DNA from 3 places in the Oxalobacter paeniformigenes genome. Region 1 is predicted to be linked to each of the others. Evidence: predicted binding sites of a transcription regulator. Region 1 holds the regulator's gene; each other region holds the start of a gene.
What was found. Region 1 encodes LexA, which represses DNA repair genes until DNA is damaged. Its sites were predicted from a motif close to ACTGTATNNNNATACAGT; they were not measured.
Positions count from the first base shown of each region.

Region 2: the regulator LexA is predicted to act here: its motif matches at 9,864-9,881, upstream of NAI64_RS02120 (LexA family protein).
Region 3: the regulator LexA is predicted to act here: its motif matches at 5,179-5,196, upstream of NAI64_RS08445 (Y-family DNA polymerase).

Region 1 is NZ_JAMKYL010000003.1:126,715-137,575, reverse strand. It holds gene NAI64_RS05585 (inositol monophosphatase family protein) at 1-219, opposite strand, end outside; gene NAI64_RS05580 (RNA methyltransferase) at 375-1,154, shown strand; gene lexA (transcriptional repressor LexA) at 1,156-1,794, opposite strand; gene rpsF (30S ribosomal protein S6) at 2,050-2,427, shown strand; gene priB (primosomal replication protein N) at 2,361-2,753, shown strand; gene rpsR (30S ribosomal protein S18) at 2,783-3,067, shown strand; gene rplI (50S ribosomal protein L9) at 3,105-3,557, shown strand; gene NAI64_RS05550 (universal stress protein) at 3,741-4,199, opposite strand; gene NAI64_RS05545 (homoserine dehydrogenase) at 4,299-5,609, opposite strand; gene NAI64_RS05540 (pyridoxal phosphate-dependent aminotransferase) at 5,653-6,939, opposite strand; gene NAI64_RS05535 (Mth938-like domain-containing protein) at 7,125-7,508, shown strand; gene NAI64_RS05530 (peroxiredoxin) at 7,596-8,072, shown strand; gene NAI64_RS05525 (PhoH family protein) at 8,162-9,898, shown strand; gene NAI64_RS05520 (SEL1-like repeat protein) at 9,967-10,861, opposite strand, start outside.
Region 2 is NZ_JAMKYL010000001.1:454,972-465,832, forward strand. It holds gene NAI64_RS02090 (tetratricopeptide repeat protein) at 1-1,541, opposite strand, end outside; gene NAI64_RS02095 (autotransporter outer membrane beta-barrel domain-containing protein) at 1,970-4,729, shown strand; gene NAI64_RS02100 (glycosyltransferase family 2 protein) at 5,009-6,010, shown strand; gene NAI64_RS02105 (hypothetical protein) at 6,183-6,704, opposite strand; gene NAI64_RS02110 (NAD-dependent succinate-semialdehyde dehydrogenase) at 6,863-8,326, opposite strand; gene NAI64_RS02115 (GNAT family N-acetyltransferase) at 8,605-9,069, shown strand; gene NAI64_RS02120 (LexA family protein) at 9,495-9,842, opposite strand; gene NAI64_RS02125 (tetratricopeptide repeat protein) at 10,234-10,861, opposite strand, start outside.
Region 3 is NZ_JAMKYL010000008.1:41,435-52,295, reverse strand. It holds gene NAI64_RS08465 (aminoacyl-histidine dipeptidase) at 1-742, shown strand, start outside; gene NAI64_RS08460 (hypothetical protein) at 952-1,275, opposite strand; gene NAI64_RS08455 (hypothetical protein) at 2,320-3,087, opposite strand; gene NAI64_RS08450 (hypothetical protein) at 3,185-3,709, opposite strand; gene NAI64_RS08445 (Y-family DNA polymerase) at 3,818-5,158, opposite strand; gene NAI64_RS08440 (hypothetical protein) at 5,324-5,698, shown strand; gene NAI64_RS08435 (helix-turn-helix domain-containing protein) at 5,938-6,276, shown strand; gene NAI64_RS08430 (PGN_0703 family putative restriction endonuclease) at 6,367-7,368, opposite strand; gene NAI64_RS08425 (helix-turn-helix domain-containing protein) at 7,848-8,213, opposite strand; gene NAI64_RS08420 (hypothetical protein) at 8,774-8,896, shown strand; gene NAI64_RS08415 (tetratricopeptide repeat protein) at 9,570-10,367, opposite strand.

The DNA.
Region 1 (10,861 bases):
ATTCATGCCGTTCGAGGCACCCGATTCTTCAGCCAGAATGGCATGTGACGGATAGGCAGAAAGCAGCACATCGATGATCTTCGCCTCTGCTGCCTTGTCCACTTCCGTGACAAAATCGTTCTGTTCTTTCTGTTCGACGGCGATCTGTTCGAGATCGAATGAAGCGCGGTTGATGATCGTTCCGGCAAGGCGAGCCGCCTTTACCGCCGTATTAAGCATTGGTTGCATAGCGTATTCGTATAAAAACGTCACCGGCCATATCGGAAAAAAAGGCACAGTGTCATAATGATTCACCGAAAACGGACAAACCGGCAAAAAAAACAGGACATGACCGGAATATGCCGTTTTGTTTTTTCATAAACTTTATATTGTAAATGAACCTGCCAGAAACCGACACATCCATTTTTCACTCGTTGCGTTTTGTCCTTGTCGAAACCAGCCATCCCGGCAATGTCGGCGCGGCGGCACGCGCCATCAAAACCATGGGATTCCATCGTCTTGTACTGGTGCGTCCCCGCTTCGACAATGTCCTCACCCATGAGGAAGCCATTGCTTTCGCCAGCGGTGCCCAGGATATTCTGGAAAACGCGGAAATCGTCGACAACATTGAAAAAGCGCTGGACGGCTGCCGGTTCGCTGCTGCCGTATCGGCACGGTTACGCGAATTCTCGCCCCCTGTCCTGACGCCGAGAAAATTTGCCGAAACCGTCTTGCCGGACGTGCGGATCAACTGTGCACTCGTCTTCGGAAACGAGCGCTATGGCTTGCCCAACGATGCCGTCGAATCCTGTCAGGCGCTCATCCACATTCCCGCCAACCCGGTTTACTCATCCCTCAATCTCGCACAGGCCGTTCAGGTTCTGGCTTATGAAAGCCGGATCGCACTACTGCGAAACGACACATCCGTAACGGAAAACAGCCCCGTCGGTTTCCATGGACAACCTGCATCCGTCGAACAGATTCACGGCATGCTGACCCATCTGGAAGAAGCGCTGACCGCCATCGGATTCCTGAATCCGGACAATCCAAAAAAACTGATGCCACGCCTCAAAAGGCTGTTTTCGCGAAGCGGTCTTGAAACGGAAGAAGTGAATATTCTGCGCGGCATCGCACGACAAATCGAAAAACGCCTGACTACCGGACAAAGGGAATGAATCACTGCCAGGTACGCAACAGCCCGACAACCAGTCCTTCAATCCTGAAACCGTCCGCATCGGTATTGACCCGGATCGGTGCAAAGTCAGGATTTTCGGAAATCAGTTCGATCATCTGACCGGTCTTGCGGAACCGCTTGACCGTCACATCATCCCCCAGACGTGCCACAACAATCTGCCCGTTCCGAGCCTTTTCCGTTTTCCTGACAGCGACAAGATCACCTTCCAGAATACCGATATCGCGCATGGACAATCCCCTGACCTTCAACAAATAATCCGGTTTTTCCGAAAAAAGCGACGGATCCAGAAAATAGGTTTTCTCGACATGCTCCTGGGCCAGAATAGGCGAACCCGCCGCAACACGCCCGACAAGCGGAACCGCATACTGTTCCTGCTTCTGTGGTTCGGAAAGTGTTATCTTCCCCACGTCATGCAAAAGACGGATACCCCGTGAAATACCCGGAACCATTTCAATGACGCCTTTTCTTGCCAGCGCCTGCAAATGTTCCTCTGCTGCATTGACGGACTTGAATCCCAGTTCGGCGGCGATTTCCGCGCGTGTCGGCGGGAACCCTGTCTTGTCGATCGACTGGACAATCAGTTCCAGAATTTCCTGTTGACGTGCGGTCAGCTTTATCATAAGGCCCTCGTAAGAATGGAAACGACTGATAATATTTGACTGGAAATTTTTATAGTCTGTTCATTTACCCAGTATTTTAAAAGAGAAAGTGCTGTTTTTCCACCGATTCGACAGCGTTTTTCAGGAAACGCCAAACGGGCCGGTATAGCATATATTGCCAATAAATACGTAACGCGGTAGAATTGCAGGATTTTCTTCTTCCCGCACCTGACTTGACGCCGGGGCGGGCTATTTTAACGTCCAAAAGGAGTATGCATGCGTCACTACGAAATCGTCTTTATCGTTCATCCTGACCAGAGCGAACAGGTTCCGGCCATGATCGAACGTTACAAAAACAATGTCACATCGCGCGGCGGAAAAATCCATCGTGTTGAAGACTGGGGCCGCCGTCAGCTGGCCTACATGATCAACAAGTTCGCCAAGGCCCACTATGTTCTGATGAACATCGAATGCGACAGCGAAACCCTGAATGAACTGGAAACCGCATTCAAGTTCAACGATGCCATTTTGCGTCATCTGACGGTCAAAATGAAACATGCTGAAACCGGTCCTTCCCCGATGATGAAATCGGCACAGAAGGAAGAATCCGCCAAGGCAGCCCCTGCCCCGGCAGAACAGACCGCTTCAGCCTGACAAAACCGCGACAGGAGAATTCCCTGACTGCTGAAAACCGCCTCCGGCTGACTGCCAGAATCATCGAACGCGAAGCGGTACGATACACTCCGGCAGGCATACCGGTCATCGCAACCCGATTGTGGCATCGTTCCCAACAGTGGGAAGCGGAAATCGGCCGGAACGTCGAATTCGAAATACCTGCCATCGTGATCGGCGATATTTCGGAATCGTTTGCAAAACTGGAAACCGGTCCGTTTTACCATTTCACGGGTTTTCTGGCGGCAAAAAGTCTCAAAAGCAGGAATCTTCTGTTTCATATCACCGGCTTTTCATCGATTGAATAGGCCAAACCTTTTATATACAGGAGCCGAAAATGGCATTTGGTAAAAAATTCGACAAGAACAAAAACAAGGACAAACGCAAACAGCAGAACCCACTGTTCAAACGCAAGAAATTCTGCCGTTTCACCGTAGCAAACGTAGAACAGATCGATTACAAGGATATCGATACCCTGAAAGATTTCATCCAGGAAAACTGCAAGATCATGCCGGCACGCCTGACGGGCACCAAGGCACACTATCAGCGTCAGCTGGATACGGCCATCAAGCGCGCCCGTTTCCTGGCCCTGCTGCCATACACTTCCCTGCATTCCGCCTGATTTTTGCCGGTCAATCTAGAGAATATTGGAGAAAAAAATGCAAGTTATTTTGTTGGAAAAAGTCGGCAATCTCGGCAATCTGGGTGATGTCGTCAAGGTCAAGGACGGCTATGCACGCAACTTCCTGATCCCGCAGCGCATGGCACGCCGTGCAACTGCAGCCGCCATCGAGGAATTCGAAGCAAAACGCGCCGAACTGGAAAAAGCGGCTGCCGAAAAACTGGCAGCTGCCCAGGCACAGGGCGAAAAACTGGAAGGTCTGACCGTCCAGATCCTGCAAAAATCGGGCGTCGATGGCCGTCTGTTCGGTTCCGTCACCAACTTCGACATCGCCGAAGCGCTTACCAAACAAGGCTTCGACATCCACAAGGCTCAGGTTCGCCTGCCACAGGGTCCGTTCAAGACTGTTGGGGACTTCCCTGTTTCCATCGCACTGCATTCCGACGTCGTTGTCGATATCACGGTTTCCGTACTCGGCGAACACATCTGACCGGTTTGCATTCCTTGTCAGAAATCCCGGGATATTCCCGGGATTTTTTTTGCAGGAATTGCCCCCAGCTATCCATCAACAGGTACGACATGACACATTTTCGCTTCCTGTCATACCAATACCGCTCATACAAAAAAACGCCATACGGTATCTGTATGGCGTTTTTTTTAAAGAAAAATACGATTATTTTTTCTTGCGGATATGATGAACCAGTACAGGAATCTGGCACAGATTCAATACCTTTGTCGTCACACTCCCCAACAGCAGCTGTCCGAGTCCGGAACGGCCATGCGACCCCATGAAAATCAGGTCGCAATTCTGTTCCTTCGCCGCATCGGCAATGGCAGAACCCGCCGAATTGGAAAACAGCACAATACTCGAAAAAGGAACACCGGCCTGTTTTGCCGCTTCCTGTACCGGCTGAAGATATTCCATGCCGACCTTGCGCATCATCGAATCATATTCTTCCTCGATCGGATACGTAGGCGGAATGATTTCGACGTATACCGGGTACTGGTACTCAGGCGCGACATACACACCGACCACCTCGGATTTGTTGTCCGCCGCAAAAGCGACACCTTCGAGCGCTGCGGCAGTTGAAAGTTCCGAACCGTCAGTCGGAATCATGATTTTATTGAACATGGCTATCTCCCAAAGAAACCTGCTGGAAAGAATATTGGCATACCGTCACCGGCTGTCAGCCAATCCTGAACCTTCCGTTAGACTAATTTAAGAATGACATTACATCAATTCCTCAAGTCGTATTTTCGTCACTTTTCCCATCACGGTGGATAATTTTTCCACTTTTTCGATGGCGGCATTCATATTCTTTTCCTGTGTCATATGCGTCAGGATGATGATATCGACCAGTGTTTCCCCTTCCATTGGTTCCTTCTGCAGGAAAGCATCGATGGAAATTTTCAGGTCGGCCAGAATACGCGTGATATCCGCGAGAACACCAGGCTGATCCTTGACCTGCATTCTCAGGTAATAGCTGGTGGTGACTTCCGACATCGGCAGTATCGGTGTATTCGTCAATGCATCCGGCTGGAAAGCCAGATGGGGAACACGGTGCTCCGGATCGACCGATTCCAGACGGGCGATATCGACCAGATCGGCGATCACGGCGGATGCCGTCGGTTCGGAACCTGCACCCTTGCCGTAATACAGGGAAGCGCCGACCGCATCGCTGTTAACCAGCACGGCATTCATCGCGCCTTCCACATTGGCGATCAGGCGTTTGGACGGAATCAGCGTCGGATGGACACGCAATTCGATACCGTTTTTCATCCGCTTGGTGATACCCAGCAACTTGATACGATACCCCAGCTGTTCGGCATACTTGATATCGATCGCCTCTAGCCGGTTGATCCCTTCGACATAGGCCTTGTCGAACTGGACAGGAATACCGAAAGCCAGCGACGACATGATCGTGACCTTGTGTGCGGCATCGAACCCTTCAATATCGAAAGTCGGATCGGATTCAGCATAACCGAGTTCCTGCGCATTTTTCAGAACCGTATCGAAATCCAGTCCTTTTTCGCGCATTTCCGACAAAATGAAATTGGTCGTACCGTTGATGATGCCGGCGATCCATTCGATCCGGTTGGCAGTCAACCCTTCACGCAATGCCTTGATGATCGGAATACCGCCAGCAACGGCAGCTTCGAACGCCACGATCACCTTTTTGTTTTGGGCAGCTTCGAAAATTTCATTGCCATGCAAAGCCAGCAATGCCTTGTTGGCCGTCACGACATGCTTGCCGTTGGCGATGGCTTTCAGAACGAAATCCTTTGCGACGCCATAACCGCCGATCAGTTCCACCACGATGTCGATATCGGGATTGTTCACCAGCAGATTGCCGTCAGCGACGACTTCACAGTCACCGTTGACGATCTTGCGTGCCATCTCCACATTGCGGTCGGCAACCATGACGACCTCTATGTTCCGACCGGCACGCCCCCTGATTTCTTTCTGATTCCGTTTCAGTACATTGAAGGTACCGGAACCGACGGTTCCCAATCCCAGAATTCCAACTTTAACCGGCTTCATATTTCCTTTTTTTACCAAATTTCCCTGTTTACCAAATGATGCTTCAAACGACTCTCAGTTCCTTTTCCTGACGGATTTTTCCGTATTTTTTCATTGCCAGCTCTTCGGTACCGAACTTGCGGCGATAATATTCCAGGAAACGGGCGATACGTTCGATCGCATGTGTCAAATCGTCCGAATTCGGCAAGAACACGACACGGAAATGATCCGGTGCGATCCAGTTGAATCCGGTACCCTGTACGATCAGGACCTTTTCCCTTTCCAGCAATTCATAAGCGAACTGCCTGTCATCCTGAATCGGATAAATTTCCGGATCCAGTCTCGGGAACATGTAAAGCGATGCTTTTGCCTTGACGCAGGTCACACCCGGTATGTCGGTCAGCAATTTGTACGCCAGATCACGTTGCCGTGCCAGTCTTCCACCGGGCGCGACCAGATCGTTGATACTCTGGTAACCGCCCAGTGCCGTCTGGATGGCGAACTGCCCCGGTACATTCGAACACAACCGCATGGATGAAAGCATGTCCAGACCGACGATATAATCACGGGCGTATTTTTTCTCGCCCGAAACGACCATCCAGCCGACACGATAACCGCAGGAACGGTAATTTTTCGACAAGCCGTTCATGGTGATGAACAGCACATCGTTGGCGAGCGAAGCCATCGACGTATGCGTGACACCATCGTACAGACACTTGTCGTAGATTTCATCGGCGAACACGATCAGCTGATGTTCACGTGCCAGATCGACGATTTTTTTCAACAATTCGTCTGGATACAGCGCACCGGTCGGATTGTTCGGATTGATGACGACGATCGCTTTCGTATGCGGCGTGATTTTCGATTCGATATCGGCGATATCCGGCATCCAGTCGTTGGCTTCGTCACACAGATAATGGACTGCCTTGCCGCCGGCCAGCGTGACCGCCGCCGTCCACAGCGGATAATCCGGTGCCGGAACCAGCACTTCGTCACCATTGTCCAGAAGGGCCTGCATGCTCATGACGATCAGCTCGGACGCGCCATTGCCGATATAGATATCGTCGATCGTCACACCTTCGATATTTTTCTGCTGTGTGTACTGCATGATCGCTTTCCGGGACGCGAACATGCCCTTGGAATCGGAATACGGCGCGGCGTTGAGCATGTTCTTGATCATGTCGCGCACGATTTCATCAGGCGGTTCGAAACCGAACGCACCGACATTGCCGATGTTCAGTTTGATGATTTTCTGGCCTTCCGCTTCCATTTGCCGCGCTCTTTCCAGAACGGGTCCGCGTATGTCATAACAAACATTTGCCAGCTTTTTCGATTTGTTGATAAGGTGCATTTTGTGCTCCCGGAATATGTTTAAGGATGGTGCCCTTCGATACCAGACAATATATCATTCTGATTCATACCCGACACTGAATCAAGACTGAAACCACTAAATAAATAAGCCTATCACTTTATGACCGTTTAGGTAAGCAAAAAAAGCATGAGGCGCTATCAGGCCGCATGACACACAATATCATTATGAAGATCGAACCCGAACAAACCGCATTGCATCAAGGCATTTCCGCATACGATGACCATCAAATCGTGATTGCCGGCCGCGCATACCGGCACAGTCTGATCGCCATGCCGGGCATGCAACCTGTCCGCTGGCCGGTCACATCCTTCGATACACTGACGATAGACGACCTTGTCGCGCTGAAAACCTGGCGGCCCGACATCGTCGTACTCGGTACCGGGCAGCATACCCGGCAACTTCCGCAGGACTGGATATTCACCCTGCTCGAACACGGCATCATCATCGAATGCATGAACAATCGCTCGGCCTGCGGCACCTGCAACCTCTTGCTTGCCGAAGAACGGAATGTTTTGCTTGCGCTTGTCATGAATGAGATAAATCCATAAAAAACGGTTACACTTCCATCATATCCATACGGCGCACATTATTCGTACAGGCACCGTCACCGGGAAAAACAAAAAGAGAAAACGACCATGTCAGAAGAAACCATCCAGCTCAACCAGACCATACCCGATTTCACGGCAGATGCGACCATCAAGCCGTTCAGACTGTCTGACTACAAGGGAAAAAACCTTGTCCTGTATTTCTATCCCAAGGACAATACGCCGGGCTGTACGGCGGAAAGCATCGATTTCCGCGACCATTACCCGGAATTCCAGCAGGCGGGAACCGAAATCGTCGGCGTCAGCCGGGACAGCATCCGCTCGCACGAAAACTTCGCAAAAAAATTCGACCTGCCCTTTCCGCTGATTTCCGACCCTGATGAAACGCTGTGCAACCGCTTCAACGTCATGAAAACGAAAACCCGTTACGGAAAAGTCGGACGCGGCATCGAACGCAGCACATTCCTGATTGACCGGAACGGACAACTGGTGAAAGAATGGCGTGGCGTGAAAGTCCCCGGCCACATCGGTGAAATACTTGAAGCGGCACGCGAACTTGACCGCTGAACATGCAGCATGCAGGGAAAACGCCGTCCCGGTTTCCCGACGTAACACGATTGCACTCCGGACACCAACAAACAAAAAGCGAGGTTACGATGCCATTACCCAAAATGCCTGCCAAACCAGCCGATACCCTTTCTCCGAAAGATGCCGCGGCAACCCGGCTGCCGGACGATGCCGTAGCGTTGGCCCGAAAAACCGCAAAAGCGGCAAAAGCCGCAAAGCCGCCGGTTACGCAGACAACCGTTCCCGCAGGAGACGGCACGAGCAAAACGACACCGTCCCGCAAAGCCGCCGTGGCCGCTCCGGAAAAACCGCGCCGTGCCATGTCGGCAGCCAAACCGCCATCACGTCCACCCCGCAAAAAACTGGTGGAAACCACCCTGCAATCGCCGCTGAGCCGTGCAGCCAGCCAGTCCGGAGAAACGAAACTGTTCGTTCTGGACACCAATGTCCTGATGCACGATCCGACCTCACTGTTCCGTTTCGAGGAACATGATATTTTCCTGCCGATGATCACGCTGGAAGAACTCGACAACCACAAACGCGGTATGTCAGACGTCGCCCGCAACGTCCGGCAAGTCACCCGGACGCTGGATTTGCTCGTCGCCGACGTGGATGAAAGCGTCCTGCTGACCGAAGGCATTCCACTGAACAAACTGGGCAACCGCGAGGCGCAGGGACACCTTTTCTTCCAGACAAACATGGAAGCCAGCCCGCTACCCGAAAATCTGGCATCCGACAAGGCCGACAACCAGATTCTCGGCGTCATGATGACACTGCGCGCCAAACATCCGGGACGCGCCGTCGTCATGGTCTCCAAGGACATCAACATGCGCATCAAGGCACGCGCGCTGGGTCTCTCCTCGGAAGACTACTTCAACGATCAGGTACTGGAAGATTCCGACCTGCTCTACCCGGGTACCCTGCAACTGCCTGCCAACTTCTGGGAAAAACACGGCAAGAATATCGAAACCTGGCATGAAAACGACCATCACGGCGTCAGCCAGACCCTCTACCGTATCAGCGGGCCGATGGTATCGTCCATGGTCGTCAACCAGTTCGTCTATCTCGAACCGGAAGCCGGTGAAACACCGTTTCAGGCGCAAGTCAAACAAATCGAAGGCAAAAAAGCCGTTCTCGAAACCCTGCATGACTATACCCATGGCAAAAACAACGTCTGGGGCATTACTGCACGCAACCGCGAACAGAATTTCGCCTTCAATATCCTGATGAACCCTGATATCGACATCGTCACCCTTGTGGGACAAGCCGGTACCGGCAAGACCCTGCTGGCGCTTGCCGCCGGGCTGACACAGGTACTGGAAATGAAACGGTACAACGAAGTCATCGTCACCCGCGTCACGATTCCTGTCGGCGAAGACATCGGCTTTCTGCCGGGAACGGAAGAAGAAAAAATGTCGCCATGGATGGGCGCGCTCGACGACAATCTGGAAGTCTTGTCCAAGGCAGACAACGACGCCGGCGAATGGGGACGCGCCACGACCCAGGAACTCATCCGCTCGCGCATCTCGATCAAGTCCCTGAACTTCATGCGCGGACGCACCTTCGTGGACAAGTTCCTCATCATCGACGAAGCGCAAAACCTCACACCGAAACAGATGAAAACGCTGATCACCCGCGCGGGTCCGGGAACCAAGATCGTCTGTCTGGGCAACATCGCACAGATCGACACCCCGTATCTGACCGAAGGCTCCAGCGGTCTGACCTATGTCGTCGACCGTTTCAGAGGATGGGAACACAGCGGGCACGTCATGCTGGCACGCGGTGAACGCTCCAGACTGGCGGACTACGCAGCGGATATTCTCTGAACGTATCCATGAAACAAAAGCCGGTGCTTTCAGGCACCGGCTTTTGTTTCTGTCCGCCAAACGCGATGTCAGTCCCCGAACGGACTCAGGCGGTTCCAGTCGAACTTGTCCAGATAATCATCGACAAATGCCGCCCGTTTGTTTTTATATTTTTCCACCAGCTCTTTCGATTTTTCCCTTTGCGACGCCGTCAGACCAGAAGGCTGGATCGAAAGAATGGCATCCAGTGTCCGTTCATACGGAAAATAATGAAAACCGCTTCCGGTATCGGTAAACCCTTTTCGCGCATACCCCACCGGCATTTGCAACAACAATTCCGTTGCCGCATGCGCCACAGCCTTGTTGTTGTGCGTTTGGGCGATCAGTCTGAGTGCCTGATACACCGCACATGAACCGTTTCCCTTGACCCCAGGTCCAAGTTTCTCCCAGACCTCGTTTTCATAAAACACATCCTGCCTGATCTTGCAGACCGCCTCGGCATTGCCGTTTTGCGCCGACTGCAAAAACCAGTCCTGTGCAGTCTTTTCCTCACCGTAAACCCGGTAAATCTCACCCAGCATATACTGCGCATATGGAATCTGGCGATCCGCAAAACTCCGGTACTGCTTCATCGCCCGTGCAAACCACGACTGCGCCTGCGCACTCTTGAAATTCATGCAATAACGCGCATAAAAATACTGCGCATCCGCATTGCCGGTCACCGCGACCGGATATACCTGCTGGCAAGCCTCATTCAGGCGTTCGGCAAAAAACCGTTTTCCCTCATCCGTCGCATCCTGATTCTCCAGATACATTTCATACTGCTTCATCAAGGCCAACACATTGCCCTTTTGTGCAGAAACACCATACAAATCATAAACTTCCTGCGCGGTATGGGAAGGCTGGTTTTCCCACAGCTGGTAACGCGCCGCACGTCGATATTCCGCGACACCCGGCAAATTGTCAGGCAGGAAATCATTGAAA
Region 2 (10,861 bases), on a different contig from region 1:
GCCTGTTCTGCGGTCGGTTTGCCGGCAAGCAGCGAAAGTGCGAGATGGTATTGCGCGGGGGTGTAGCCCTGTTGTGCGGCTTGCCGGAACCAGTGGCGGGCTTTTTCTGCGTCGGGTGATGTGCCGCGTCCCTTGGCGATCATGAGGGCGTACTGGTCTTGCGCATAGGGGTCGTTTGCCCTGGCGGCTTTTTCGAACCAGAACAGGGCGCGGGTGTCGTCTTTGGGTTTGCCGATGCCCGTCAGGTGCAGGTAGCCCAGCGACGCCATCGAGCGGATATCCCCGCCGGAGGCGGCTTTTTCAAACCATGCGGCGGCTGCCACCGGGTCGGCGGGCATGCCGTCTCCCTTGAGCATGAGGTATCCGAGGGTGTATTGCGCAGGATGGAAGTTGTTGGCGGCAAGTTTTTCAAAGCTTGCGATGGCGCGCGCCTTGTCGGCGGGGCCGCCATGTCCCGCGAATTGCAAGAGGGCGAGCTGGTAGGCGGCATGCGGGTGTCCGGCTGCCGCGGCTTTTTCAAACCATTTCCATGCGGCGGTATGGTCCGGCGCAGGCAGTCCCGTGCCGTTTTTCGCCATCATGCCGAGTTCGAACCATGCGGCGGCATCGTTTTGCGCGGCGGCTTTTTCCAGCCATTGCCGGGCTTGCGCCGGATCGGCGGGAATGGTTTTGCCTCGCAGATACAGGATACCGATGGCGGTCATGGCGGGGGCGTAGCCGTCGGAGGCGGCTTGCCCGAACCATTGCATGGCTTTTTGTTCGTCGGCGGCGACGCCTTCACCGGCGGCGGTCATGCTGCCGAGTTGCCATGCGGCGACGGGATGACCGGCTGCGGCGGCTTGCGAAAACAGGGCGATGGCTTTGGCGGGATCGCGTTCGACACAGATGCCCTTGCGGTAAAGCATGCCGCGATCGGTTTGTTCATTGGGGTTGGCCGTTTCGGGATTGGCTTCGAAAATGGCGACGATACCGGCACAGCGTGCCGCCAGCGCTTCTTCCGTTTCCGGCATGTCGTTTGCGACGGCCCGGCCTTCTTCCTGCACGGTTTGCCGTTCGGGGCGTGTGCCGGACGCTTCTTCACCGGTTTTTGCCGGAGCGGCAGGTGCGGATGGTGTGACGGCAGCAGGTGCGGATGGTGCGGCGGCAGCGGGTACGGTTGGCGTTGCGGTAGCAGGTGCCGCAGGTGTCACGGTGGCAGGTGTGGCCGTTGCGGCTGGTTCGGGTGCTGGCTGGTTTTCCGGTCCGTCGTATTTGAGGATGTCTTCGCGGGTATCGACGGCTTTGCCTGATGTGATGGCGTCGATGAGGGTGCCGAACGGGTTTCCGGGCGAGGTATCGGGTTTGTTGTCGTATTTGAGGATATCCTCGCGGGTATCGACGGCCTTGCCGGATGTGATGACGTCGATGAGGGTGCCGAATACGGACGGGGTGTTTTCACTGGCAGGCGTTGTGGTGCCATGTGTGCTGTCGTCGGCGTGACTGGTCAGGTGGGCGGCTGAAAGGGAGAGTACGGCCAGAAGCAGGATAAATCGGCGCAACATAAATCCGGAAAGGGTGGAAATGACGTTTTCATGTTAGTTCGAAAGTTTTTCTTTCGCAACGGGAAGTGTTCAGGATAAGGCAATACACGGATTTTTTGTGACGTGGAGGGCGTGGACGGAGGCAGGCTGTCCGGAATGTCGGTGGGGTGTTTTCTGATGTGTGTCAATGTATGACCGGATACAGGGAAAACGGCTTTTGCGATGGCGAACTTTTCGTGATTCGCCTTTATCAAACGGAACGTTATCGATATTTCAGTTCAGTTTGACAAATCGCTGCCGGCGGATGGTTTTCGCTGTGCAGGTCTGTTTTACGAGGAAGATGGGGCGACTTCGGGAAAAGTCGCTTGTTCTCCCGGCTGGATACGTTGTGTGCGGAATATGGCGGCAGATGGTCATTTCCATATGTTTGAAACCGGCCTGGGAGGTGTATGCAAAAAGGCGACTTACCGTATTGGCGGAAATATTTTCTGTTTGCTGCCGTTTTTCTGTGCAATCTGGCCAACGCCCAGAGTGACGGCAGTGATATCAGCGGTGACGCTCCGTTCAAAAGCAATAATCTGGTCATCGTGGACAGCCGGTTGAACGATTATGTTTCAACAGTGAGTAACCGGCAGGAAAAAGGCGCTGTTGAGGTGACGGCCAACGGGGTATTGCAGGTTTCGGGATCGGTATTCCGCAATAACCGGAACGGAACGTCTTCGACGAACGGCGAGCTGGTCAAGCCGGGCGCCGGTGTGATTTATCTCAATAGCGGGACACAGGCAAGTATTGCCGGTTCGGAATTTTCAGGAAACAGGGATTACTATTTCAACAAGGTTATCGGGGACAAGTCTGCCGGTGCGGTGTTTAATGCCGGTAATCTCAAGGTCGATGATTCGCGTTTCGTGGGCAATACAGACAATTTTGCCGGGGGTGCGATTACCAATTATTCCGATGGGAACATGACGGTTTCCGGTTCGACATTTGACGGGAATGGCCGGGTTGCCGGGCTGGATACGCGATTCGGTGGTGCCGTCATGAATTACGGCACGATGACGGATTCCGGATCGACTTATGCGGGGAACAGCGCCAACACACAGGGCGGGGCGATTGTTTTGACGGTGGCCAATGGCAAGATGCCTTCGCTGACTGTCAATGGAGATGTTTTCCGGCAGAATACATCGTCGCATGGCGGCGCGATTGCGGTAACCGGCGGTACGTTTTCGGATACGGGGTCGACTTATGATGGTAATGTGGCCAGCTATTCAGGTGGGGCGTTCCGTATTTACAAGGGGGCGACCGGCTCTGTCACCAATGATGTTTTTTCAGGCAATTCGGCGACCAATACCGGGGGCGGGGCGGTTTTCAATGCAGGAATCCTGACGGATTCGGGATCGGTTTATACCGGTAATCAGGGGTATTCCGGTGGCGCTGTTTTCAACAGTGGTTCGCTCTCGGCGTCTGCCGGCCGGTTTTCCGGCAATTCGGCCAGTGTGTATGGCGGCGCCATTTACAATAGCGGTTCATTGACGATATCGGATGCGAATTTTTCCGGTAATTCGGCAAAGGTATCAGGCGGAGCCATCCACAACAGCGCGGCGGGGCAGGTGGTATTGTCAGGTTCGAGTTTTTTCGCAGGCAATACGGCTGGCGGGCTGGCCAATGATATCAGCAACGATGGCATATTTCATTTCGGTTCGGATAGCATGAAGCATGTGGTGACCGTACTGAACGAGGGGGTTTCCGGTTCCGGCGAGATGTATCTGAATCAGGGAATCCTTGTTTTGGGCCAGGATCGTCAGATTCAACAGAACAGCTTCCATGCAGGGGCGGGTACGGTCACATATATTACCCTCAGTGAAAAACATCTTGTGCAGACCGCGGGTATCAAGCATTTCAGCGAGCTTGACGACGGGGTACGAAACGGAAAGGACAAGGCACTGGATGCCATCGGCAATAGCGGGTTCATGATCCATACCAGTGGCGGTATGGTACTGGACAAGGATGCCGTGTTGCATGTCACGATCAAGAACAGCGAGCCTGGCAAGACGTATCTGGTTGCCTATAACGAGCAGCCGCAAGTCATGTTGCGCGCAGCCAGGGCGGTGACGATGACCTCGCAGGGGTTTTCCCATGAGGAAACGGCATGGAAGAATGTGAATCTGCTAAGCGGCAATCCGATGCTCGAGTTCGCCCGTGTCGAGGAAGATAACGATAACGGTTATGTGATGGTGTCTTCGCGGGCATCCAATGCTGTCGGCATTGTCGAGGATCTGGGCAGCCTGAGCCATATTTATTATGGCTGGCTGTCGGATATTTCGGATCTCCGTCACCGGTTGGGTGAAGTCCGTTACGGTGCGCAGGACGGTGTCTGGGGAAAAGTGATTTATTCCCGTTATCACGCAAAGGGGCTGGCTGACAGTCGTGTCAGGACGGACGATTACAGCATGCATGTCGGTGTGGATCGGCTGGTCGGCAAAGGCGAGGATCATTCCTGGCTTGCCGGCCTGTCGTTTCGTGGCGGCCAGTCGGATATGAAAGCCGCGCGCTATGACGGCAGCGCGGATATGGATCACTATACGCTGAAGGCTTATGGCACCTACATGAATGCGAAGGGCAGCTATGCGGATATCGTCGGTGCCGTCGGTCATTTCCAGACGGATTTCAGCGGTTTTCATAATGAGCGTGCGGGATACATGCATGGTGATTTTTCGAACTGGGGATATGGCGTTTCCGCGGAAACGGGGCATATGTTGAGGTGGGGCGGGGAGGCGGATGACCGCCGGAGGCACGATTACTGGTTTTTTGAGCCGCAGTTCCAGTTGTCCTTTTTTCATGTCGATGGCCGGGATTACGATACCAGCAATGCCATTCATGTCCGGCAAAAGGATGTCGATTTTCTGACGGGGCGCATCGGCGGTGTACTGGGCAAAAAATTCGGTTATGGCGGAACAAACGGTCCGGATGAACGCTATATGCAGATCGCTGGACGGGCCGGATGGATTCATGAATTCGATGGCGAGCAGTCGCTTGATATGAACGGCCGCCGGTTTACGGGAAATGTCGCGGACAATGTTTTTTATTATGGGCTGGATATCGACTGGCAGTGCGGTCAGGCGCAGAAGTTGTATGTACAGCTTGACCGTGCCGAGGGAAGTGGCTATCGCAAGGATATTCAGGTTCGTGCAGGTTATCGTGTTGCGTTCTGACGGGCAGGGACTATGCAGGGAAAAATCGTATTTTTCCCATATTGGTCGTGCCGGAAAGGGCATGGGCATCGCTGTCGTGACGGTTGGCGGATGCCGGTGTCCGGATGGATGTGCCGGACGCGCTGTCGGACGAGGTGACGGAAAAACGGGGCAGGACATGCGGCAAGCCGGCAAGGGTTGCCGAAAGACAGGTTGCGGGCAGGTATGTTCTGTCGGGAACACTTGTTGATAGAATGATGCTTCTGCTGTTTTGTCCAGTTTTGTTCAGGGGAGTTTCCGTTGCCAAGCGCTCTTTTGTCGGTCATTGTTCCGGTTTACCGGGTAGAGCAGTATTTGCACAAGTGTCTGGATTCGCTGGTGAACCAGACGTACCGTGATCTGGAAATCATTCTGGTCGATGACGGTTCGCCGGATACGTGCGGGGCGATTTGCGATGCGTATGCGGCGCGTGACGGGCGTATCCGGGTGATTCATCAGGAAAACCGCGGATTGAGCGGGGCGCGCAATACCGGGCTTGACCATGCACGCGGGGAGTTCGTCGCATTCGTCGATTCGGATGATTATCTCGAACAGGACATGTATGCGCAGCTGATGGCGGCGGCTGTCGGGGAATCGGCCGATATCGTGATCGGCGATTTTTACATGATTCTGGAGACGGGGATTTCGCGCCGTTACAGCCGGATGACGGTCGATACGCCGTTGCGTCAGGTGCAGGAAATGGTGCTGGCGGACCGGATTCCGAGTTATGTCTGGAACAAGATTTACCGCCGCAGCCTGTTCGACGGGATCCGGTATGAGCGGATACGCGGGTTCGAGGATTTGCAGATTACGCCGCGCCTTTTCCAGCGGGCGAGAAAGGTGGTGTATGTGCCTCATGCCGGGTATTACTACAACTGCATGAATATGGGGGCGCTGACGGCGGTGTTCAATCACCGGCCGGAACTCAATGTCGAAACCAAGTTCGGTTTGTTTGCGGCATGGAAAGAACATGAAACCGTCGCGCGGGAAATGGGGTCGGATGTGGCGGACTATGCCGAAAGTCGTGCGCTCAAGAGCGCGGTCAGCGCGCTGGTGGGCGATGTAGCACATGATGTGCTCACGCCATCGCAGCGTCAGGAGCTGGCACAGTATCTGGAACGGAAACGGACGGTGAAAATCGGACGGAAATACCGCTGGCTTCGCTGGAGTGCGGCGCACAGTCCGCTGATGTGCCGTCTGTACGATTACGGCAGCTTCGTCTGGCGTCGCCACAAGGCGAGAAAAAACAAGTTGCAGGAGTAGGTGGCCAGCAGGCGATGCCGTTATGCGGGATGCGGTTTGCCGGCGGCAGGCGGTGACGCCTGAGGATGTCGCGCGTATGTCATTCCGCACCGGGTTTGCCAGCGCGGTTTCTCCGGTTGTGGCATGGGTGCGTTTTGTCTGTTCCGGGTGTGTTTCCGGGTATGCCGACCGTTCATTTCATGATTTTTTCGAAGCGGAAAAACGTGTCGAGCGGTGAAGCCGATTCGCCGTGCGGCCTTTCCGGGCGGCAGGGTGGCGGTTGAAACATTCCACGATATGAAAACCGCATTTGTTCACGTAAAAATGCATGTTGCGCTCCTTGAAACAGGGGGGTGACGGTTTCCCAGATGACGGTATCGGGGTAGCGGGCTTCGAAGGTTTTCCATGCGGCAAGTCCCGCGTTCTTGCCATGGTATCCCGGCGAGATGAAGAACAAATCCGGCGAGTTGCGTTGCGTTTTTTCGTCGATCACGACGACGGCGCCGCCTGCACGTTCGCCGTTCAGGAGGATGTGGAATGCCTGTGCGCCGTCGGTCTGGAATGAGGCTCGGATGTCGTTTTCGGAAGGCACCAGATCGGGGTTTCCGAATTTTTCGCGCGGGGTGACGGAAAAGGCTTCCTGCAAGGCTTTCACGAACAGCGAAAAGTCCGGCGGGGCAAGCGGTTCCAGTGCGACGATGTGTTTTTCTGGCATCAGGTGGGGGTTTTTTGCGGTGTGTCCTGAGGGGCAAGGTTTGTTGCGTGCTTGCGGATGGCTTGTCCGGACGGCAAAGACCGCGTGGGTGGGCTTTGCCGTTCCGGTGGTGTGAAGCGGTGCGTGCCGGTCGTTTCCGGCACGCGGGATGTGTCCGCTCAGCCGAGGTTGCCCAGATGCAGGGTTTTGACGTCCAGATATTCTTCCAGTCCCAGTACCGAGCCTTCGCGTCCGATGCCGGATTCCTTGACGCCGCCGAACGGGGCGACGGCGGATGATACGCCGGTATCGTTGATGCCGATCATGCCGGCTTCGAGCGCTTCGGAAACACGGAATACGCGGGAGAGGTCTTTCGTGTAGAAGTATGCCGCCAGTCCGAAGGGGGTGTTGTTGGCGCGGTTGATGGCTTCCTGTTCGGTCTCGAAGCGGAAGCAGGCGGCGACGGGACCGAAGGTTTCTTCGCTGGCGATCAGCATGTCGTCGGTGCAGTGCGAAAGCAGGGTCGGTTCATAAAACGTGCCGCCCAGTGCGCTGCGGTGGCCGCCGGTGACGAGTTCGGCTTCTTTGGCAAGGGCGTCCTGTACGTGGCGTTCGACTTTTTCGACGGCGCTTTCGCGGATGAGCGGGCCGACGGTGACACCGGGTGCGAAGCCGTCGCCGACGGTCAGTTCGCCGATGGCTTTGGCCAGTTTGCCGACATATTCATCATAGATGCGGTCTTGCACGTAAATGCGGTTGATGGCGACGCAGACTTGTCCGGCATTGCGGAACTTGTTGGCGACGGTGCCGGCGACGGCGGCATCGATGTCGGCATCGTCGAACACGATGAGCGGGGCATTGCCGCCGAGTTCCATCGAGATGCGCTTCATCGTACCTGCCGCGTTTTGCATCAGCAGTTTGCCGACGGCGGTCGAGCCGGTGAAGGTGATCTTGCGCACGTCGGGCGAGGCCATGATGGCGTCTGAAATCGCCAGGGTATCGCCGCAGACGCCGTTCAGGACGCCGGGCGGGACGCCTGCGGCATCGGCCAGCGCGAGCAGGGCGTTGGCGCACAGCGGGGTTTCATCCGCCGGCTTGATGATGGCGGTGCAACCGGCGGCCAGTGCGGGGCCGAGTTTGCGGGCGAGCATGGCCATCGGGAAATTCCAGGGCGTGATCGCGGCGACGACGCCCACCGGTTCACGTGTGGCGAAGATGCGGGAATTCGGCTTGAAGGGCGGGATGATTTCGCCGTTGGCGCGGCGTGCTTCTTCGGCGAACCAGCGGATGAAGCTGGCGGCGTAATCGACTTCGCCCAGTGCTTCCGCCAGCGGCTTGCCCTGTTCGGCGGTCATGAGTTCGCCGAGAAACGGCCGGTTCGCGACCATCAGTTCATACCAGCGGTAAAGGATGTCGGCACGTTCTGTCGCGGTGGTTTTGCGCCAGGTGGCGAACGCGGTTTTCGCGGAAATGATCGCGGCTTCGGTTTCTTCACGTCCACTGAAGGCGATGTCGGCGAGTTTTTCGCCGGTGGACGGGTTGGTGTCCGCAAAGGTCTTGCCGGTCGTGATCCATTTACCATGGATGAAAGCGCCGGTTTTGAAAAAGTTGTTCCGGCTGAGGGTGTCGTGCAATGCGCTCATTTCGATGTCCTTCTCCGCAATGTGTTTCGTGCGGACAAGGATACCGCAGTCGGCGGGGTTTGACCATGATGGCGGACGAAGGGAAGTTTTGCACCGATGCATGGCGGCGGCGACAGTCTGGCGCATCGGGACGATATGGGGAGAACAGGGGCGTGAGCGGATGGACGGCGAGGGAATCCTGACGGGGATTTGCGCAAAAAAAACGATATTTCGGTTTTATTTTCATGAATTTAGGGTTATATTCGCGTTTTGGTTTTCTTTTTGGAAGGAATTTCGTTTTGAGGATTCTGAAAGCACAGCCTGAAGACCTGGGCGTGATTCTGGCATTGCAGTATCGCGCGTTCCGCAGCGAGGCGAAATTGCTGGGCAACGAGGGGATCGCCCCCCTGACGCAGAACCTTGCCGATCTGGAACAGGAATATGCGCACGGCACGATCCTGAAGGCGGTGGATGAAGCGGGCGTCATTATCGGTTCGGTCAGGGCGCATGAAGACGGCGATACGCTGTATATCGGCAAGCTGATGGTGTTGCCCGAAAAACAGGGCCGCGGTATCGGCACGCAGCTTCTGGTCGCCATCGAGAAATCATGCCCGAAACCGCGCTACGAACTGTTCACCAGCAATATCAGCATCCGTAACATGAACCTCTACGAAGGACTGGGATACCGTCGCTTCCGCGAGGAACAGGTCACACCGGAATTGCGCTTCGTCTATATGGAAAAACTGGCGAAAACCGGCGCGTGAAAACGGACGCATCGCACGACAGGCGAATATGAAAACGGCAACCGATACAGGTTGCCGTTTTTTTATGCCTCGCTGGTATGCACCGCCGGTACAGGAAACCTGCGGTCGTGCCGCAGGGCGGTTGGGGATGGCGGTTCGCGGATGGTTTGCCGATGGCACGGAGGGTTCGGTTGCGTGCGGATAGCGCCGGTGGCAGGTGGGCGGTATGTCGTGTACGGTTTTGCGGAACAGGGGTTTTTGTGTGAATTGGATGCAGATCGCCTGTTTTTCCCGTGTTTTCCGATGCGGATGGGCGGAAAATCGTGCGTGTGCTGTTCGGTGCGTTTCCGGTGCCCGGCAGCGGGCGGGGCGGTATGGCGATGCTGTCCGTCCGGAAGAAGGCGGAAAATCGCGGGGGCGGTCTGCCGGAACGGTCGCCGCCGCGCTCAGACCAGTTTTTTCAGGCAGGCGGTGACGACGCCCCAGATACGGACTTCCTGCCCTTCGACGGGACGGATGGGGGAAAAGCGCGGGTTTTCGGCGAGGAGGCAAAAAGGGTGTTTTTTCAGGCGGCGGATGATGATTTTCCCGTCGATGACGGCCAGCACGACATGCCCGTTTTGCGGCGGGATCGAACGGTCGGTGACGACGGTGTCGCCTTCCATGATCCCGATGCCGTCCATCGCGTTGCCCCGTACACGGAAGAGAAAACATGAATGCTTGCGGATGTTGAAGATGTCGTTCAGGTCGATTTCGGTGCCCGACAGGTCGGTGTGCGGAAGGGGAAAGGTCATGTTGCCTCCAATACTTCGATAGCTGTATTTATATACAGTATTTTAGACGCAGGTGCGGGTGAGGGCAAGGGGTGGCGGGGCGGTGGTATGGTGTGGTGGAAGATGGCGGGTTTGCCATGTTTTTCCGAGTGATGGAGCGCGGACGGGAAGGCAAGGGCGTGTGATGTCGTGCCGTGCATGGATGGTGGCGGGTGCGCGGGGAAAGTCCGGTCGGCGGTGCGGCGGCGATGAGGGCGGCGCAAGGGAATGCGCATGCGATGTCATGTCGTATCGTGCCGTGTCTGATATGTGGGGGCTGGCGGGTGGGAAGGTCGGGGTGCGGTGGTGGACAGGAAAATGGTTTCCGGCGAACCGTGCCGGGCGGGAGCGGGTCGGTGTGGCGGAAGTGGCCTTACTTGCCGCCCGGTGTCTGAAGGCGGGCTTTGGCTTGCGGGTTGCCGTTTCTGGCGGCTTCGGTGTACCAGTGGCGGGCGGCTTCGGGGTCGGCGGGGGTGCCGGTGCCGGTTTCGTGGCACTGGGCCAGCCGGAACTGGGCGTCGGGCAGTCCGGCTTGTGCGGCTTGCCGGATGAGGGCGAAGCCTTTGGGGAGGTCGCGGGGGGTGCCGGTGCCGCTCAGGTAGCAGTTGCCGAGCGCGAGCAGGGCGGCGGGGGCGTTGCTTTTGGCGGCTTCGGTGTACCACTGGAAGGCTTTGGCGGGGTCTTTGGGCAGTCCGATGCCGTTTTCGTAGAGTGCGCCGACGGTGCGCTGGGCGTCTGAGTGTCCGGCCCGGGCGGCGCGCAGGAAGCATTCTGCGGCGAGGGAGTCGTTTTTGTCCACGAGTGTGCCGGTGTAATACAGGGTGCCGAGCAGGTACAGGGCGTTGCGGTCGTTGCGGGTGGCGGCTTCGCCGAGCCAGACGACGGCGCGGGTGGCCTGTTCGGGGTTGTCCTTGCGTTCGTTGTAGCGCAGGATGTCGCGGGCGGCGACGATGACGCGGGCTTCCTGCCAGCCGCCCTCGGCGGACTGGATCAGCCAGTGG
Region 3 (10,861 bases), on a different contig from region 1:
TGCGCTGCAATCGTCCCTTTCATTGCGCCTTGCCAGCCTGACTGGCGGTACGGCACGCAATGCACTGCCCCGCGAAGCATCCGCAGTCATCGCCATCCGCCCGGATGATATGGACACGCTCACAGAACGGCTCGGACAGTTACAGGCAATTATCCGGCACGAACTGGCCGGTGTGGACGAAAAAGTCCGTATCGATTGCGAACCTGCTACTGCCGTAAACATCATGTCCATTGCCGACCAGCACCTCTGGCTGCGTACCCTCCATGCCGCTCCGCATGGCATATGGCGCATGAGTCCATCGGTTCCCGGTGCTCCGGAAACCTCGAACAATCTGGGAACAGTCAATCTGCAACCGGATAACGGAGCCTGTACACTGATGGCTCGCTCGACGATCGACAGTGCATGCAACGCGCTGGCGGATGAAATCACCAGCCTGTTCATGCTGTCCGGAATTCCCGTCGTGAAAGAAAACGCCTATCCGGGCTGGGCGCCCGACACCACCTCTCCACTGCTGACGACCTGCCGCAACGTTTACCGGCAGACCTTCGGTCAGGAACCTGCCACCCATATCATCCATGCAGGGCTGGAATGCGGCATCCTCAAATCCAAATACCCTGTACTGGATACCATCTCCTTCGGTCCGACTATCCACAGCCCGCATGCGCCGGGAGAATCCGTCGAAATCGACACAGTGGAAAAAGCATGGCGATTCCTGAAAGCCCTGCTCGCTACCATCGACTGACAACATATCCGGAAAAATCGTGATACAGCCGCCGGTTGCATACCGGCAGCTGTATCACGGCAAACGTCGCCCCGCGAATCTCCCTGTCATTCTCTTCCGGACCATACAAACGATATAAACACGCGCCATATTCCGCTTTACGGCACGATCCATATACCAAAACGGAATATCTGCCTTTCGTAGCGCAACCAATACGGTACGCCGCTCCGTTATGCGGTCCTTCGTGCGGCCAGTGCACGATAAAAAGCAATCTCGTTTTCCCAGAGCGTCGTCAAATCGACTTGTCCACTTCTGAAAGCCTCCAGAAAACCGGGTAATGCTTCCATCGTGATATATCGGACGGATGATGCATTCCCGACATCCAACCATGCATCCGGGTCGTTGCCATACCATCCGATCGCATTATCGCCATCCATCAATGAAGAGACATCCTTGGCCAGGTTGTTCGGATTGTCATAAACATGACAAAAATCGTCTCCGTCATCAGCGACCTGTAATTGCAAATAACCACTCGGATAAAATATGACGCTCATCTCCATCAGCATGCTCCCGATTTTCCGTTACAAACCGTTTGAACCGGTTTCTATCATATCCGAAAACCTTACACAAAGACCGCACCGCCTGCCGGCCTCCCTTGCCAGAAAACACAAACATACCGCGACGGACACGACGACAACACCAGACATATTCCCATCATCTGCGACTCGATATAACCTGCCGACAAACGACAGCAAGATTTTTGCACCATCTGTCATTTAACCGATCGGAAAATGACAACATACGATCACGACGCAAACCGAACAGACAAAAGCCAGCGTATCCATGATTTCCGAAACAATGCCGTTCATGTACTCCCCTTTCACGAAATACTGTCAATACATACAGTCTATCATACTGTATAAAAAAACAGTACTTTTTTCTTTCACCTGCCCTTCAGGCAATATCACAATGACCTGCTTACCATCACCCCATCACAAGAAACGACACCGCTTCCGGTGAGGACATCTCCATCATTCATCTGTAACGAACTGTAAAAAAACATTCCGCGTGCAAGACATCCTGCCATAATGTGTTTCACATCACCCTAATCAAGAAAAAACACCTGCAAACATTACTGTTTGCAGGTGTTTTTTCATCTTCCGGCCGCAGTTTCCGTCATCTGCACACCATCACGGATAGTGCTCCATAAACCTCTTTATCTCCATTTCCTGTGGACCACTTCGTGAACAGTACACCTTTCTCCTTGCGGTACAATCATTTGTACTTCCTGGCAATCAAACAGGCGTTTCCTTCATCCGTTCCCACAGCAACTTTCATCCTGTTTCCCGAATTCCATCGCCGATGTTCTCCATAAAAAAACCGCTTTTTCCGCTATCAAAACAAACGATTCACCAACAACATTAAAATCTTTCAGTGAATCGCCGGAAATGCAATATGAACGTTCCGGCAACATGTCCTGATAACGTGACAGGCCCGCCTTTGCCTCTTCACCACACTCCATGCACATCACGCCATCAGGACATAAAAAAATCTCCCGTCAGCAAAACGGGAGATTTGCAGACAGGAATGGCTATCGATCACTCATTGATGTCGAGCAGACCTGAATAGCTGACGAATGCTTTTTCGCCACGATAAATCGGCAGGGGTTTTTCACCTTCTTTCAGCGGGGTATCACGCTGCTGGTTTTCATTGGCGAAGCTGACATAAGCGAAATTGCCTCTGGCGCCTTTTGCCTTGTATGCGGCCTCGATTTCGTGGATATTGTCTGGAATTTTCGCTTCCTGCGGATAACGGACAGCTTGCACGACAACCCATTGCAGCCCTGTGTCGCCACCCATCCAGATCGATGGCTGCAATTCCGGATTGCTGTTCGATGCCGTAACCTGTTCCCCACTTTCGACCAGATTCTTGCGAACGACCTGAACGGCGAAATCATGCAATTCCCAATCTGTCATTTCGATCTTTTCGTCGGTGACGAGATCTGGCGGATTGACCGGCTTGCGATCTTTCAGGGAAAGCAGTCCCCAGCCTTTTTCCGTCGGCAACCAGTATCCGAACGAGAATCGCATCGGCATGATACAGGCATGTCCTTTGCATTTTTCCGCGATTTTCTGCAAGGCCGCTTCAGAACCCGGTGTCTTGAGCTGACCGTCCGCATCCTCGATCCGGACAAAAAACAGCTGATTGCCGAGACGGAACGAAAGATGTTCCATAAACGGCTGATCCAGATGGGCGCGTATCCATACCGGACCGCCTTCCACCTGACATTGCAGGTGACGTCCCGCTGCCTGCCAGCACTGGATGAAATCATCGGTTACAACTGTGGATACTTGTGTTTCCTGCATAATGTTTCCTGTTCAATGGGGGAATAAAACCGTATTGTACCGGACATTGATGACATACTGGTTTGCCATCACAGCAACCGGCAGCAATATCATATCATTATGTTCTGAAATGTTTGTCGACCAGATCCTGAGGCGAAGTTCCCCGGATAAATTCCGATTCGACGATCTGTATGAACGGCTGTTTGCCGCCACACCGCCGTATCACAGGCGTCGGACGCAATCCTTTTTCCAGCAATACCTGTACCAGCTGGAAATAGTAAGGCAAGACACCTTCGATGAAATCCCAGCGTTTCGGCGCAGCGATGGAATACAGCCAGCGATCGACAAAGTGCGCCGGATCCTCGCCTGTTCTGTGCGATTGCGCGATAGTTTCATCATACGCTTCTTTCAACACTTCTTTCAGCAAGGTTTCTTCAGCGCCTTGTATGCGCAATTCACGGATGACGTGGATTTCATATGCCTGTGGTGTCGGATACTGTTCTCTGAATGTCTGTACGGATTGCACGCCGCTTTTGACTTCGTTGACGATCCGGCTTTTGCCGAACCATTTTTTCAGGACACCCAGCAGAAACACGATTACTACCGCCCCAATGACGGCTGTCACGATCACCCATGTCTCCATTCACTCGCCCCCATAATCCCCCGAATTGTCTTTCCCGTCCCATACATTCCGATACAACGGTCACGGATGTCTGTTCCGTATTTTATCCCATGCATACCGTGCATGCCGCTAATTTGCCGGCTCGCCACATTCAGGCAAATCATCCCAGGATGTCGTATAACGCGGCGAGGCCTTTTCCTTTTTTGGCATCCATCGCCGGCTGAGTCTGTCGTCCTGTGACAAACGCAGCGTACCGTCTCCGAAGCGAGCATTGATGGTATCCATGATTTCATCGATCCGCTTTCTTTTTTCTCCCCCCACCGAAAACAGATCGGAACAGCCACTGTCGGCAGAGGACAATTCGCTGACGCATAACCCACCCTTTCGGTATTCATGTCCGTTGCGGTATATCCGTCGCAATCCATGCATGGCATACCGGCTGATTTCCGCAGTGCTATCTGTCGGTTCTGCAAACGGCATGCAAAAACAGGGGTGATATTGCGGCTTGTCCAACCTGAAAGGATCGGTTTCCAGAAAAACCTGCACCATACCTGCCACCAGTTTTTCCTGACGCAACTGTTTGCCAACATGGGCTGCATGAAACGCCATCGCGTTTTCCAGATCGTCCAGACGGGTAATACGCACTCCGAATGATCGGCTCGACAGTATCTGTCGTCTGGGCGGTCTGACTTGCGTGATATCGAGACAGGAAACGCCACGCAACTCAAGAATCAGCCGTTCCATCGTCACACCGAACTGCGCACGCATCATCCGGATATCGGCATCATGCAGCTGTGCGGCATTTCCGATCCCCATTCCTGCCAGAGTACGAGAGAGCCGCCGGCCGATTCCCCATACTTCTCCTGCCGGAATTCCCGACAACAGTTCCCGCTTACGCACCATATCCAGCGTATCGCAGGTAAAAACGCCTCCGGATACGGGATGTTTCTTTGCCACGAAATTCGCCAGCTTCGCCAATGTTTTGGTCGGTCCGATGCCGACACAGACCGGTATGCCGACTTCACGCCAGACGGTTTCCCGAATGGCAAACGCCTGTTTGAGGACATCCGTTTGCCCGGTCATATCCAGAAACGACTCGTCCACACTGTATTCCTCATGTACCGGAGAAAAAACCGACAACAGCCGCTTGACACGGTTACTCAAATCGGAATACAGCGGGAAATTGCTGGAAAATACGATGACTTCACGATTTTTCGGTACACTGCTGACCTTGAACCAGGGTACCCCCATACCGATACCAAGTGCCTTGGCTTCATTGCTGCGCGAAATGACACAACCATCATTGCTTGAGAGCACAACGACAGGACGCCCCTCAAGGTCGGGTCGGAATACCCGCTCGCAAGATACAAAAAAATTGTTGCAATCGACCAGTGCGATACACCGCTCCATCCGTTTCTCCGCACAAACCGCTTCCGCTGCCAAAAACCGGCTTGCTTCGCCAGACTCCATTTGCACCGGCATCGCGAAATACTGTGATTATATACAGTTATTTGTCTTGTGAAAATGCCATGCCGAACGGATCGGATGATCGTCGGACACAATCGGAAAGCACAACCCGGGTGATTTCCTCAAACGAACATGTTATGGTGTGGCCAAACCAATTCCACCGATACCATGACGATTGAAATTCCTTACCGCTGTCCGGACTGCCGTTTCGAACGTATGCTTGTATATGGCACACAATGGCAACATGTCGACGAATTGCACCGTTACCGACGCGATATCCAGCGAGGGAAATATGGCGATGTTGCCGGAAAGTGGCTTGCGCGGTATCCGGATGCCATGCTTGTCATCTCGACTGCCTTGTTCGCCTGCCGCCGCTGTGATGCACTGCAAACCGCAGAACGGCTTTCACTGTATGCGTCCGGCAAACAGGTATGGGAAATGCCGGTCCGCTGCATGTCCTGTCATGCACCGTGCCATGTTCTGGATAAACCGCCGTCATCCCTGCCATGTACCGCATGCGGCAAAATTTGCCTGCGCCTCTGATGCTTTCCACGATACCTGCCAATACCATAAAAAAGCACGTCCTGTATCCAAAGAAATCAGGAAAAACTGCTGAAAACCTTGTCGATTTATCATTTTTTTAGCGCCAAATTTCCATAAAATTGCGAATTTTGCACATAAAATATATCTAATATGTCTATTGTAGACATTTTGCGATATTACAAAAACCGCTACACCAAGACAGCATAAATTGCTCTTACTTGACAGTTCAAGGCTAATTTATGAGTAACAGCATCGCTGCACGGCTTGGTAAAAATATCGCCGCAGTCCGCAAGGCCTCAGGAAAAACACAAGCGGAAATCGCAGAAAAAGTCGAAATCGATACCGTATCGCTTTCCCGTATCGAACGTGGTATCGTTTGCCCGAGTATCGCCACACTGGATCGCATCGCCAAAGTACTGGACAAACCGCTGGGAAGGCTGTTTGACAGCGTCTCTTCCGGAACAACGGCGCTGGCCGACGATATCATCACCATGCTGGAACCATTGTCTGAAAGCGACCGGCTTTTTCTGCTGGAACAAATCCGTTGCTGGGCCAACCGTCTGGCGAAAAAACCATAGCTTCTCCGAATATTACACAGACCGTACGTGTCGATCCGTCACGGTACGATCGCTATCGTCCATTCTTCACACTGGATACCCGTACAGCAATCACGCCCGATTCGCAAACGGGAAACCGCCTGTTTGCGCCTCGCCGAAAACGACTTGTTCGACCCGTCCGAAATCCAGATACCGGCTGTACAATGCATCGGCCAGATCCGGTTCACCAATCATACGATAGGCGTCAATGCATGCTTCCAGCGTCAATGCCCCGAACCCGGAAACTGCCGGATCATCGGACGCCAGATGTGCACGATAACGTGCCACAGCACGCTCACACAAATCATTCTGCGCCGGATAGATAACGACGAACCGGCCGGTATCGTAACGCCCGTTACAAACCATCACCCGGCTCAACATATGCTCGCGCCACAGTTGCTGTATCGGACTTGCACGCAACGCCACCGCATCGGCATCCCTGTACAACCCGACAAGACGCGACAATTCATCGTGGCGCGCTTTCGGACGCGTCGCAGCTTCCGCCATGGATTCGGTATATTTGACCTCGAGGGCGATATGTCCGCTTTCACCACCTGTCGTCACACATTCCACGAGCACATCGAACGCCGTGTAATCGCCGGTATAATCCGGATCGCCACGCGCCGGAGAATGCTCGAAATAAATTCCCTCCACACTCTCGACATAATCCGGAAAAAGATACCTGAAAAACCGGTTAGCCTTTTCGTCATCAAGTTTCAGTTCTCCGAACAGATTGAAGCACAACGGCTGACTGGACAACAGATTCATCCATAGTCGTTCCTCGTCGATCAGCGCACCGGTTTCCTGATAAACATATTCCCTGTACGCCAGTGCAGCGATTTCCGGCGTCAGAAAATTTCTTCCCTTCAATCCGCAATCTTCACTGATAAGGCTGCCGATTTCTTTCAGACCATTCCGGCTGTCATGACAACTTCCAATCGGCAAATTCCTTTCCTCACGCCACAACGCCTGCAACAGACGCGCCGCCGCCATGAAACGGTGATCTCCGGGTTCATTTACCTTGTGCGCCTTCAGAATATGTTTCGGAACACAGGGAAGTTTTCTGTTTTTCATGATGCCAGTCCTTTTTCATACAGCCGAGGCAAAACCACCGGCAAGCAACAAACGTATCTTTTTCATGCAAGACAGCCTGTTTCCGGATTCCTGCGTCCTTGCCATCCACTTCATGTACATACCATCTGCATGAACAGATACATCATATGGCGTGTATGCGACAAACCGTTTCGCATACAAAAACGCTCCGAATACGTGCGTTCCATTATGGAAACACATCCCGGACCGTGACGATCCACAGCCTTCATCCGGCTTGCGACATCCTTTTATATCATCCCCGCGTATATGGCGGACACGACCGCAAACATGCGAAAGGTTCTGCCGCCATGACCGGCAGCATCGACACCCTAAAAAGAAGAAAAAACGGAGAGAAAATACCAAGTGGACAAACGGCAGTATCCGCAATCAGAAACGCCTGCCGCCTCCGGTGCCTCGGCATCGGTAAAAACGACGACAAACAAGTCGGCTGCCGTCAAACACTATTCTTCGGTATCCTGACGCGAGGAAGATGCACACGACGAAAGCTTGTCGACCCAGCGCTCGATTTCTTCCATCAAAAACAGCCGTTCGGCCTGACCGAGCTTTTCCAGCTGCGCAATTATGTTTTCCGCCATCACAACCGAACTGGACGAAGCCGATCCGATCAACTGCCACAACGCGACCCCCAGTTCATCGGCGATTTTGTCCAGCGTCGGGATACTGGGCATGATGATGCCACGCTCCATTCTCGACAAGGAGCCCGTATCGATCCCCAGCTTCTCGGCGACATCGGCTTGTGTCCGGCGAACGGCTTTCCTGGCTTGCGCGATATTGCGTCCTATACGAGCCGCAATGTTCTTTTCCATAAGCAACCATGACCATTTCAGATATGCAAAGTCATGTTGTCTTATGCCAAGACATTTTGTAACATCATAAAATGCCATATCAGGCGTATAACGCCCTTATTTGTCCAGCTTATTGTTTTTTGCGCCCGTTGCTGGCTATCTTTCTGAAAATAAAGGCAATCCCGCCATTCCGATCAAAAACAGGTATTCGGAACCGGGGATGCGTAAGCATTGCATGTGCTTTCGGTTATGGGTGCACGATATCCCTTCCATGCCTGCCGCAATCTGCCTAATACCACCCCATCCGGTTCGCCTGCAACATGTTTTAGCGCATGCGTGGCATATTACGATATACCGTATTAGTTCATCGTATCCGTCATAACCGGATCATGACACATACAAAACAACCTTTTCCGGAAAACACGCGACAAAATACAAGCACTTGTGCTCTGCCAACCTGTAAACGTCAGTCTCCGGCATACGTCCTGACACATCCTGCAAAGCATCCTTCGCCCGCATGTACTGCAAGCGCTGCTGCACAGTATGACGACACACAATACCTTGTACTATGAACTGGCGAAATGACCGATTATCTGACAACCGACGACATCACCGACATCCATGCCACACCTGTTTCGACCTTGCGTGGCATGAGCCGCCTGCGGCGTCATTCTCCACATCAAAGGCATTACGCCGGACGGTGACAACGGCGAAATATACCGCCAGATCATCCAGTGGATCGCCCACTGACACAGGACGCCTGCGAAAAATCACCACCGGTTGCGTAAACCGGGGGACAACAGCGGCATAAAAAGATAATAACGATTTGTGCAGAAATTTTGTACCGATCTTGAAACGATCATTCACAGACTGAACCATTTTGCGGTCAGTAGAAGGGGAGTAGCCTATCCCAAAAACCGTCTTTGGAAGATTTTCCAAAAAAAAGACCGCCAGAAAACTGATCTTTGGCGGTTTCTTTTGCTTGTACTAGCGACTTAATCTGTGGCTTGGAAAGCGACACAACGCTATACAATGTTCCCGGATCGATGTTGTCATCACGGTCGTATGGCTGGCTATCATGGAATCGTCCCAGAAAGGTGCTATGCTGATTCCGCAACAGAAAAGCGCAATTGAAAGTAGAAAGAATTTCTGCCCATCTCTGATATATCCACAGAATGCGTTACAGGTTCTAAAATAAAATATTACCATCTTTCATTGAATGGAACATGCACTAATCGCCACCAACATCTCCTTTCCATTTTCCGGATACATACCATGCATTCCTGAAAGGCAAACAAAAATGCCAAATAATCGATATTTGTTGATTCCTTTTGCTTTTACAAGCAGACTAATCTACAGCGTAATATCAATAGTAAATTATTTCAAAATGTCATAAACTGATATAGATTGTGCATGCATGATTTGTTCTTGTGTCATTGCATTCTTAACTATTAGCAACCCATTTTTTGCATTTTCAGAACTATTTGCAACATGACTAAACAAAACATAAGCATAAATCTTGTTTTTGGGGACGCCATTTCCATCGTAATAAGCCCATGCCAAGCATTCTTGCGCAATAGCGTGACCTTGTTTTGCTGCTTTTTTCAGCCAATACACTGCTTTTTTAGGATTTTTTTTTACGCCTTGCCCAGACATATACATACTACCCAAGGCTGTCTGTGCGTTGGGTTCTCCTTGTTCCGCTGCCTTTGTTCTCCAATAAACAGCTTCTTTATAGTTCTGCGAAATTCCTACTCCAACGAAATAGGCATATCCCAACGAGGATTGGGCAAGTGCATATCCCTGTATTGCTGATCTTTGCCACCAATAGACAGCTATTTGCGGTTCTGGTTGCACAAATTGCCCATTAAAATATAAATTTCCTAATGTATATTGATCAGCTGCATTACCACCCGCTGCACTGATCATTAATTGCTGAATCTGGTAATTGACTCGCTGGAGTTCTTGTCTCCTATTTTCTTCTTCCTGATATTGCCGCCTCAAACGTTCATTTTCCATCTCTTCTCGTATTGCCTGCTGACGCAATATTTCATTTTCATAAACACGTCTTTCGGCATTAGACCATACCTCTCCCAGAGTCGGCATACGTTGCGCATAGGATATATTCAAAATTAAATATAAAAACAAGTATAAAAAAATCCTTTTTCCTAACATAATAATCCTTTAACCTTAATACATCAACAAGAATATTTAATATTTACATGTCACACTAAAATACTTTCGCTGAAGTAGGGTCTTTTAAATTTCTCGTAAATGTATTACACAGAAAGCAATATCCCCCATTGAAATTCGCCTTTAAGATTAGACGTTGAATTCTTATTCAACCATAAAACTCTTGTTATTTTATAGCAGTTTCTTACATTTTTTAAACATATTTTTATCATTAAAAATAACCAAATCATGATGAACTGCCGCCCCCATCACGTGGTTATTTCACGAGTGAATAGCAGTACTTGCCCCATGCTTCCATGATTTTTTGCGTTCTCCTGGCAGCCTGGCTCGGTCATAGGCTCCCTGATAGGCATAGTACTTCCCGTGTACCATGCACAGTTCCACTGCTTCCAGATCAAACAGACGGTTGTTTCCCAGCTCATCATCTTTTGCCCACGTCGTGCACGTCGAACACGCTGTCCAGCGTACTGTAATGC